DNA from 4 places in the Aquamicrobium terrae genome. Region 3 is predicted to be linked to each of the others. Evidence: riboswitches for the same ligand, from Rfam matches in the RefSeq annotation. Region 3 holds a riboswitch; each other region holds the start of a gene.
What was found. A riboswitch is a leader RNA that binds a small molecule or an ion and turns the genes downstream of it on or off. The one in region 3 is predicted to bind cobalamin.

Region 1 (2,193 bases), on a different contig from region 3:
GCGTGGACAATGCGGTTCCCGTCGGCTTCGGCGATTTCGTCGCCGGTTACCCGATCGTCGGCACGACCGCCGACGCGGTTCGCATGCTTGGCGGATTGGCCGAAGGCGAGGGTTTCAGCCATATGGGCGACGCCGTTGTCGGCGCGCAGGTGGCGCGTTCGATCGGCGACAGCTTCCATCCCTTCCACGGCACGGTGGGCGAGGCCGGCGAGGTGCATTCGCATGTGGAATACAGGGTTGTCGGCCGCATGGCGCCGACGGGAACGCCGTGGGACCGGGCGATCCTCGTGCCGATCCAGTCTGTCTGGGAAACCCATGCCGATCACGACCATAGCCATGGACCCGTTGAAAGCGCGGGATTGGCCGCTGTTGCCAGCGTCCCCCATGCCGACGACCACGATCACGGCTCAGGTTTCGCCGGCCAGGCGGTCGACGAGTCTGAACTGCTGCACGCCGACAATCCCGGCGTGCCCGCGATCCTCGTGAAGCCGAAGAGCATTGCCGACGCCTACAACCTGCGCCAGCAATACCGCACGGAAACGACGCTGGCCGTCTTCCCCGGCGAGGTGCTGACGCGGCTCTACGGCACGCTGGGCGATGCCCGCCGCGTGCTCGGCTTCGTGGCGACCGGCGCGCAGGCGCTGGTCGGTGCGGCGATCCTGATGGTGGTGGCCGTGCATGTGCTGCAACGCCGCCGCCAGATCGGCGCGCTGCGGGCCTTCGGCGCGTCGCGGCCCGTGGTCATGGGCATGGTGTGGATGGAGGTTTTTGTCCTCGTCGCCGCCGGCGTGATCTGCGGGTTCGCCATCGGTTACGCCATCGTCCGCGCCATATCAGGCCATCTCGCCAGCAGCAGCGGCGTCGCCATGCCGGTCGAGTTCCAGGCTGGCGACCTGTGGACGCTCGCCGGCCTGCTCGCCGCCTGCGCGGTGGCGACCTTTCTGCCGGCACTGATCGCCTATCGCCAGAGCCCGGCGCAGGCCCTGCGTGCCTAGCATACTTGCATCGCGCAAACTAAAATAACGATATAAAGATTTCTTTATGTCATATTGACATTGAGATGTGAAAGGTGGAGATTGCGTGCGTCGTGGTTCTTCGGGGCATCTCGTGTCTCGAAGCTAAGAGGGAAGCCGGTGCCTTTTGAAAAGGCAAATCCGGCGCTGCCCCCGCAACTGTAGGCGGAGAGCCTTGCGTCCATCCATGTCACTGGGGTGAAAGTCCCGGGAAGACGGACGCAGGCGGTGACCCGCGAGCCAGGAGACCTGCCATGACGAACAACGTCCACGGGCGGGGTGTCCCGACGGCCGCGATGCGCCTGCCTGTGCAGGCGATGACGGCTATTCCGATCACCACGCCCCAACCATCGGGGTTTATGGAATGGCTATCTCGACAGTTCCCGTCGCAACGCTTGGCGTGCCGCGCATCGGCCGCCGCCGCGAACTGAAATTCGCGCTTGAAAACTACTGGTCCGGCAAGGATACGGCCGAATCCCTGCATGAAACGGCGAAGCGCCTGCGCGCCGAGAACTGGCGCCTTCAGCGCGACAAGGGCGTGACGCGCATCCCCTCCAACGATTTCTCCCTCTACGATCATGTGCTGGACACGGCCGTCATGGTCGGCGCGATCCCGCAGCGCTATGGCTGGGCCGGCGGCGAGGTGCCGCTCGCTACCTATTTCGCCATGGCGCGCGGCAGCCAGGAAGAAGCGGGCTGCGGCCATCCGGGCCATGTCCACAGCACGTCGGCTTTGGAAATGACCAAGTGGTTCGACACCAATTACCACTACATGGTGCCGGAACTCGCGCCCGATCAGCAGTTCGTGCTGACCACCACCAAGCCGGTCGATCATTTCCTGGAAGCCAGGGAACTCGGCATCCACACCCGCCCGGTCATCCTCGGGCCCGTCACCTTCCTCAAGCTGGCGAAATCCGGCGGCGAGGAATTCGATCCGCTGTCGCTGCTGCCGGGGCTCCTGCCGGTCTATGCAGAGCTGCTGAACCGTCTGCTGGAAGCCGGTGCGGACTGGGTGCAGATCGACGAGCCTTGCCTTGTGCTCGACCTCGACGCCCGCGAGCAGGCAGCGCTGGAAGCGGCCTATCGTCATTTCGCGGAAGAGGTGCCGGCGCTCGGCATCATGCTCGCCACCTATTTCGGCGCGCTCGGCGACAATCTGGATCTCGCCCTGTCGCTGCCG
Region 2 (2,193 bases), on a different contig from region 3:
TCGTCGCCGTGGACTGCGGCCGCGACGGAGCCTTCGCGCTGAAACTGATGGAGGCGCTGCTGGCGCGCGGCGTGTTCATCCGCAAGCCGATGGTGGCGGGGCTGGACCGCTGCATCCGCATCAGCGTCGGGCTCGACCACGAACTCGATGTTCTGGCCGAGGAAATGCCGAAGGCACTGGCGGCGGCGCGGGCCGGATAAGCGGCGCTAGAGCGACGCGATCCGCAAGGCCCAGCGGCGTCCGTCGGTGGTGAACCGGGTCAGGCCAAGCGGCTCGACATCGACCGACCAGAAACCTTGCGGCGGGGCCTCAAGCACCGCACAGACAGCGGCGCGGATGACCGACGGGTGGGTGACCGCGAGCGTATGCCCGGACAGGCCGAGGCTCTCTTTCAGCAAGGCCGACACGCGATGCCTGAGGTCGTTCAGCGATTCACCGCCATGCGGCGCGGTTGCCGGGTCGGACACCCATGCCGCCAGGTCCGCCGGATCGAGTTCGGCAAGCCTGCGCCCGGCCCAGGTGCCGAAATCCTGGTCGCGAAGGGCCTCCACCGCCTCCCCGTGCAGGCCGAGGGCGGCAACGGTCTGGACGGCGCGCAGGGCGGGGCCATGCCATACGCGGTCGGCGCGAGGCAGGTTCCCGGCCAGCTTCTGCGCCTGTGCAAGGGCAGCAGGCTCCAGCGGCTCGTCACGCGGAAAAGCCCCGCGCCGGGTCGCCTCCGTCGCGCCGCAGCACACCAGCGTCAGCCGCCCTGCCATGCATCCTCCTTCGCTTGATTGACAGCCATACATGACGGCGACTAGTGTCGGCAAAGGTTACGGATCTGGAAGCTGGTGAAAATCCAGCGCGGTCGCGCCACTGTGATCGGCATAATGCCGGAAGTCAGGCCTTGGTCCGTCTCCCCAGCTTGCAATGACGGGACGCAGTATCCCAGGGAGAAGCACAATGTCTGACATCACATTCGCACCGGAAATCCGTCCGATTCCGGTGCGCGAAATCATGCCATGGGCCGTTTTCGGCGGGTTGCTCATGGTGCTGGCCATCTATTTCGTCGGCGCGGAAGAAGGGGCCACCACCCTGTTCTCGAGCCTGAGCACGCATGAATTCGTTCATGACGCGCGCCACCTCCTCGGCTTCCCCTGCCACTGAAAGCATAGCGCCATGGTTGGAAATCTTCTGCTTCGCGGGATGCTGGTCGGCATCCTCGCTGGACTTTTCGCGTTCGGATTCGCCCGTATCTACGGGGAGCCGCATATCGACAGCGCCATCGCCTATGAAGAAGCGATGGCTGCCGCCTCCGGCGAGCCCGCCGAGGAAGAGGAGGAACTGGTCAGCCGCGAGACGCAGGCGGGCCTCGGCCTGCTGACCGGCTCGGTCGTCTACGGCGCCGCCATCGGCGGATTGTTCTCCCTCGTCTTCGCCTATGTCTATGGGCGTGCGGTCACCCTGGGTCCGCGCGCCACCGCCGGGCTGCTGGCCGTCGCCGCCTTCATCGCCGTGGTGCTGGTGCCGGCGCTGAAATACCCGGCAACGCCGCCGGCTGTCGGCAACCCTGAAACGATCGGCGCGCGCACGGAACTGTTCTTCATCATGCTGATCGTGTCCATCATCGCGGCTGCCGTCGCCGTGGTGCTGGCGCGGCGCCTGTGGAGCCAGCTCGGCGGCTGGAACGCGGGAATCGCCGGCGGCCTTGCCTTCATCGTCATCATCGCCATCGCCCAATATGCGCTGCCGACGGTGAACGAGATTCCGGAAGGCTATTCGGCCGACCTGCTCTGGCGCTTCCGCACCTCCTCGCTCGGCATGCATGCCGTGCTGTGGACGGTGATCGGCCTTGCCTTCGGCGCGGTTGCCGAGCGCGCCCTGCCCGGCGCACGCGCCCGGACGGCCTGAGAAATGCCATGACGCGGCACGCTCCCTTCTCGGCGCGTGCCGCGTTTCTTGTTGCGGTTTTCGCGACCTGCCTTGCTTCACCTGCGGCTGAGGCGCATCGGCGGATCAATCCGGCCGAAATCCAGGGCATACCGATCGCCAGCCTGTCGCACGGCCAGATGGCCGTGATCGCCGATTACCGCAGCGAGATCATGAAGCTCGCGGCGCAGGAGCGGCAGGTGGACGACACCTTCGTGCGGCTGCTGAACTACGGCAACATCCAGTACACCTACTGCCTGTGGGGTCTCGTTCCCGGCACGC
Region 3 (2,193 bases):
CGTTGCTTTCGGCCTCAGGCTGCGCAAGCTGCCCAAGGCCGAGATCGAGGAACGGGTGAACCGCGTGCTCGAACAGACGGGGCTTTCGGGCTATGCGCGGCGCTCGCCCAACCAGCTTTCCGGCGGCCAGCAGCAGCGCGTGGCGCTTGCCCGCTGCATCGTCATGGAGCCGAAGGTGCTGCTGTTCGACGAGCCGCTGTCCAATCTGGACGCCAAGCTGCGCGAGCAGATGCGGGTCGAGATCCGCGAGTTGCAGCAGCGCGTCGGCATCACCTCGATCTATGTCACCCATGATCAGGTCGAGGCGATGAGCATCTCCGACGAGATCGTGGTGATGAATGCCGGCGTGGTCGAGCAGCTCGGCACGCCGCACGAAATCTATGCCCGGCCGGCGAGCCGCTTCGTCGCCGACTTCATCGGCAAGGCGAATTTCGTGCCGGTGAAAATCCTGTCGGGGGATGCGGTCGACATCAACGGCGTGCGCATCGGCGTGCGCGAGATGCCCGACCTCGAAGCCGGCACGACCGTCACCGCCGTCGTCCGGCCGGAAGCGATCCATCTTGCCGGGGACAAGGGCGATTTCCGCGGCACGGTGCGCCGCGTCATGTTCCTCGGCAACATCGCCGAATATCTGGTCGAGATCGAAGGTCTCGGCAATTGGCTGGTCGACAGCCCCAACCCGGCGGAAGCAGGATTGTTCGCAACCGGCGATACCGTGTTCCTTACGCCCTCCCCTTCTTCTATCCACCTACTGCGCTGAGCCCGCGCCCGCCGGTTTCGGCAAGGCGTCGCCTCTGCCGTAAGCGACATCTGGGGGAATGGCTTTTCTCGGCTTGAAATGCTGCGCCAGGATGCGATACGAACGGGCGTCGGTTTCCGAAAGGAACGAAGAGGGAATTCGCCGCAGGCTTCTTCAGGAACCTGCGAAACGAAACTGCCCCCGCAACTGTAGGCGGTGAGTCCGCTCCCCAAAAAATGCCACTGGGCTTCGGCCCGGGAAGGTGGGGAGGGATGTTGATCCGTCAGTCAGGAGACCTGCCGACACCTGGAACTGAACATGCCGGGCGGGGTGCCCGGGAGAGGTTGTCGATGAAGCCGTCCCTGCCCGATCAGGCTGTCTGCCGCATCCTTGCGGATGCGTGGCGTTTCATTGCGTTCCCCGCCCGAAGCCTCCGTTCCCCGCTGCAAACCGATCGGAGAACTTCGCGTCATGACCTTCCCGCATCTGGCACTTGCTGCCGCTAGCCTTGCGCTGCTCACGGCCCATGCGGCCGCCGAGCCCACGAAATATCCGCTCACGCTGGAGAATTGCGGCGAGACGATCACCTTCGACAAGGCGCCGGCCACCACCGTGACCGTCGGGCAGGCCGCCACCGAGGCGCTCTATGCGTTGGGCCTCGGCGACAAGGTGACGGGCACCTCCGTCTGGTTCACCGACGTGCTGCCCGAGCACAAGTCGATCAACGACAAAATCGAGCGGCTGGCCGACAACGATCCTAGCTTCGAGAGCGTCGTGGCGAAAAAACCCGATCTCGTCGCTGTCCAGTTCATCTGGCATGTCGGGCCGGAAGGCATTGTGGCGACCCGCGAGCAGTTCCACGAGGTCGGTATCCCCACCTATGTGATGCCTGCCGATTGCGTGGCCAAGGACAATTCGGTCGGCGTCGACGGCACTCGCACCGCCGCCTTCTCGACCGAAACCATCCATCAGGGCGTGCGCGAGCTTGCCGAAATCTTCGACGTGCAGGACAAGGGCGACGAAGTCGTCGCCGATCTCGTGAAGCGTGAAGCGGACGCGGTCGAGCGTGCAAAAGCCCTCGATCTCAAGGACGTTTCGGCCGTGTTCTGGTTCTCCAGTGCCGACATGAACATCGATCCCTATGTCGCCGGCCGCAAGGGCGGACCGGCCTATATGCTGGACAAGCTCGGCATCAGGAACATCGTGGAATCCGATGAGGAATGGCCGGTCGTGGGTTGGGAAACCATCGCCAAGGCCAACCCGACGATCATCATCATCGCCAGGATGGATCGCCGCCGCTTCCCCGCTGACGACCATGAAAAGAAGCTCGAGTTCCTCAAGACTGATCCGGTCGCCAGCCAGATGGAGGCGGTGAAGAACAACCGCATCGTGGTGATGGATGCGCATGCCATGGATGCCACCATGCGCACCGTGTCCGGCATCGAGGTGCTGGC
Region 4 (2,193 bases), on a different contig from region 3:
GATCCGGGGCCGATGGTCGATCCGGGCGTCAGCATCACGCATCATCCTTCGGTTCGAGGGCAACCTTGTCCGTCTGCGCCGCGCGCCAGGCTTCCAGCCGTCCGGCAAGCGCCGCATCGGTGAGCGCCAAGACGGCGGCGGCCAGCAGCGCCGCATTGACCGCCCCCGCCTTGCCGATGGCCAGCGTGCCGACCGGGATGCCGGCCGGCATCTGCACGATCGACAACAGCGAATCCTGCCCCGACAGCGCCTTCGATTCCACCGGCACACCGAACACCGGCAGCGGCGTCATCGCCGCCGTCATGCCCGGCAGATGCGCCGCACCGCCGGCACCGGCGATCACCACCTTGTGGCCGGCCGCCTTGGCGCCGTGGGCGAAGTCGTAGAGCCGCTGCGGCGTGCGGTGGGCGGAAACGATCAGGCTCTTGTGGGAGACGCCGAGTTCGGCCAGCGTTTCGGCGGAGTGGCGCATGGTCGCCCAGTCGGACTGGCTGCCCATGATGATGGCGACATCGGCTTGGTGGTCGGTCAAGGCCCTGCTCCCGTCAGCAAAGCGGCGACGTAGCGGAATTTTCCCCGGCCCGCAAGGACGACCCATGCCGCAACTGGACCATTGGCCACCGCTGCCGGAATTGACAGGCCCGCCGGGCAGTGGTTAGCGTCGCTCCTGGAATCGGTTCCACATACGGATCAAAAGGGAACACGGTCAGCCGAGCGATCGGCAAAGCCGCGACTGCCCCCGCAACTGTAGCCGCCGAGCCTCTCCCCGATATGCCACTGGGCCGCAACGGTCCGGGAAGGCGGCGGGAGGCGACGACGCGGAAGTCAGGAGACCTGCCGGTTCCGGTCACCCATGCTTGATCACGGGGTGGGATCAGGCGCGGCCGTCCGCTGCGGTGACACGACAAGGTGTTGCCGCGTGCCTTACGGCTGCCGGGTGGAACATGCGATCCCCCTGCCCTTCCGGTCCGCGGTTGAAGTGGAAATCGCCGGCGCGAGACGCCCGGCATTCGGGGGTAAGGACCATGAGAACGACAATTCTGGCCGCAGGCGTATGCGCGCTGGCGCTGACCGGCCCGGGCTGGGCACAGCAATCCGCGAACAGCGACGACGACACCATCCAGCTCGACACGATCGTGGTGACCACGCCGCTGCGGCGCGCTTCGTCGCTCGAGCGTTCAACGTCGTCGGTGACGGTGATCGGCGAAGAAGAGATCAGGAAATCGGCGGCGCTCGATTTGCTCTCCCTACTGAAGACCCAGCCGGGCATAACCGCCACATCGAATGGCGGCCTCGGCGCCGATTCCAGCCTGTCGCTGCGCGGAGCCAGCGCGGCCCAGACGCTCATACTGGTCAACGGCGTGCGTGCCGCATCGGCCACTGCGGGCACACTCAACCTTTCCAGCATCCCGCTCGATTCCATCGATCGCATCGAAATCGCCAGAGGCGGCCATTCGGCGCAGTATGGCGCCGACGCCATTGGCGGCATCATCAACATCATCACCAAGCAGGGCGGTCCCTGTCCCGAGGGCAAAAGCGCCTGCGGCAGCGTGACGGCCGGTATCATGCACCCTTGGGGCGGCACGCTATCGGGCAATGTCGGAGGCGGTACCGAAGATGGCCTGCGCTACTCCTTCGGCGCGAGCATCCTCGGCACCCAAGGCTACGACTACCGCCTCTCGCCCGGCCATGACCTCGACAAGGACGGCTTCACCAGAGGCTCGGTCAATTTTTCCCTGTCGAAGGAAATGGCGGCGGGCGCGATCTACACCGACGGCCTTTACACGCGGGGCAGGAACGAGTTCGACAACGATCCGTTCGGCAACGTCTCGCACACCGACAATTTCTCCGGCCGGCTCGGCGCGCGGCTCGACCATTCGGAGAGCTGGACCTCGACTGTCGAACTGTCGACAGCCCTCGACTACGCTTCCATTTCCCAGGATGGCGTTGCCGGCGACGACTTCGACACGCTTCGTTACGGCCTGCTTGCGACCACCCAGAAGCAGTTCGATCTCGGAGCCACGCACCATATCGTCCAGGGTGGCGTCGAAGCCTATCGCGACTCGGTGAAGAACAGCGCCGTATCCGGGGTGCCCTATGCGGAGACGAAGCGGGACCTTGTCGCGGTATTCGGCCAATATTCGTTCGAGTATGAGCGCCTCACTGTCGATACCGGCCTGCGCTATGACGACA

Region 1: linked by a shared signal. The riboswitch ahead of metE (5-methyltetrahydropteroyltriglutamate--homocysteine S-methyltransferase) and the one ahead of ACVCNR_RS23345 (ABC transporter substrate-binding protein) in region 3 are both predicted to bind cobalamin.
Region 2: linked by a shared signal. The riboswitch ahead of ACVCNR_RS15565 (CbtB domain-containing protein) and the one ahead of ACVCNR_RS23345 (ABC transporter substrate-binding protein) in region 3 are both predicted to bind cobalamin.
Region 4: linked by a shared signal. The riboswitch ahead of ACVCNR_RS07845 (TonB-dependent receptor plug domain-containing protein) and the one ahead of ACVCNR_RS23345 (ABC transporter substrate-binding protein) in region 3 are both predicted to bind cobalamin.

What each region holds. Positions count from the first base shown of each region.
Region 1 is NZ_JBRKLZ010000001.1:2,669,490-2,671,682, forward strand. Features, by position in the region: gene ACVCNR_RS13105 (ABC transporter permease) at 1-995, shown strand, start outside; cobalamin riboswitch at 1,072-1,284, shown strand; gene metE (5-methyltetrahydropteroyltriglutamate--homocysteine S-methyltransferase) at 1,378-2,193, shown strand, end outside.
Region 2 is NZ_JBRKLZ010000001.1:3,161,585-3,163,777, reverse strand. Features, by position in the region: gene ACVCNR_RS15575 (pyridoxal phosphate-dependent aminotransferase) at 1-200, shown strand, start outside; gene ACVCNR_RS15570 (histidine phosphatase family protein) at 207-758, opposite strand; adenosylcobalamin (AdoCbl) riboswitch at 818-898, shown strand; gene ACVCNR_RS15565 (CbtB domain-containing protein) at 946-1,149, shown strand; gene ACVCNR_RS15560 (CbtA family protein) at 1,162-1,893, shown strand; gene ACVCNR_RS15555 (hypothetical protein) at 1,902-2,193, shown strand, end outside.
Region 3 is NZ_JBRKLZ010000003.1:55,256-57,448, forward strand. Features, by position in the region: gene ACVCNR_RS23340 (ABC transporter ATP-binding protein) at 1-760, shown strand, start outside; cobalamin riboswitch at 854-1,057, shown strand; gene ACVCNR_RS23345 (ABC transporter substrate-binding protein) at 1,211-2,193, shown strand, end outside.
Region 4 is NZ_JBRKLZ010000001.1:1,548,785-1,550,977, forward strand. Features, by position in the region: gene ACVCNR_RS07835 (5-(carboxyamino)imidazole ribonucleotide synthase) at 1-35, opposite strand, end outside; gene purE (5-(carboxyamino)imidazole ribonucleotide mutase) at 35-532, opposite strand; cobalamin riboswitch at 658-856, shown strand; gene ACVCNR_RS07845 (TonB-dependent receptor plug domain-containing protein) at 1,026-2,193, shown strand, end outside.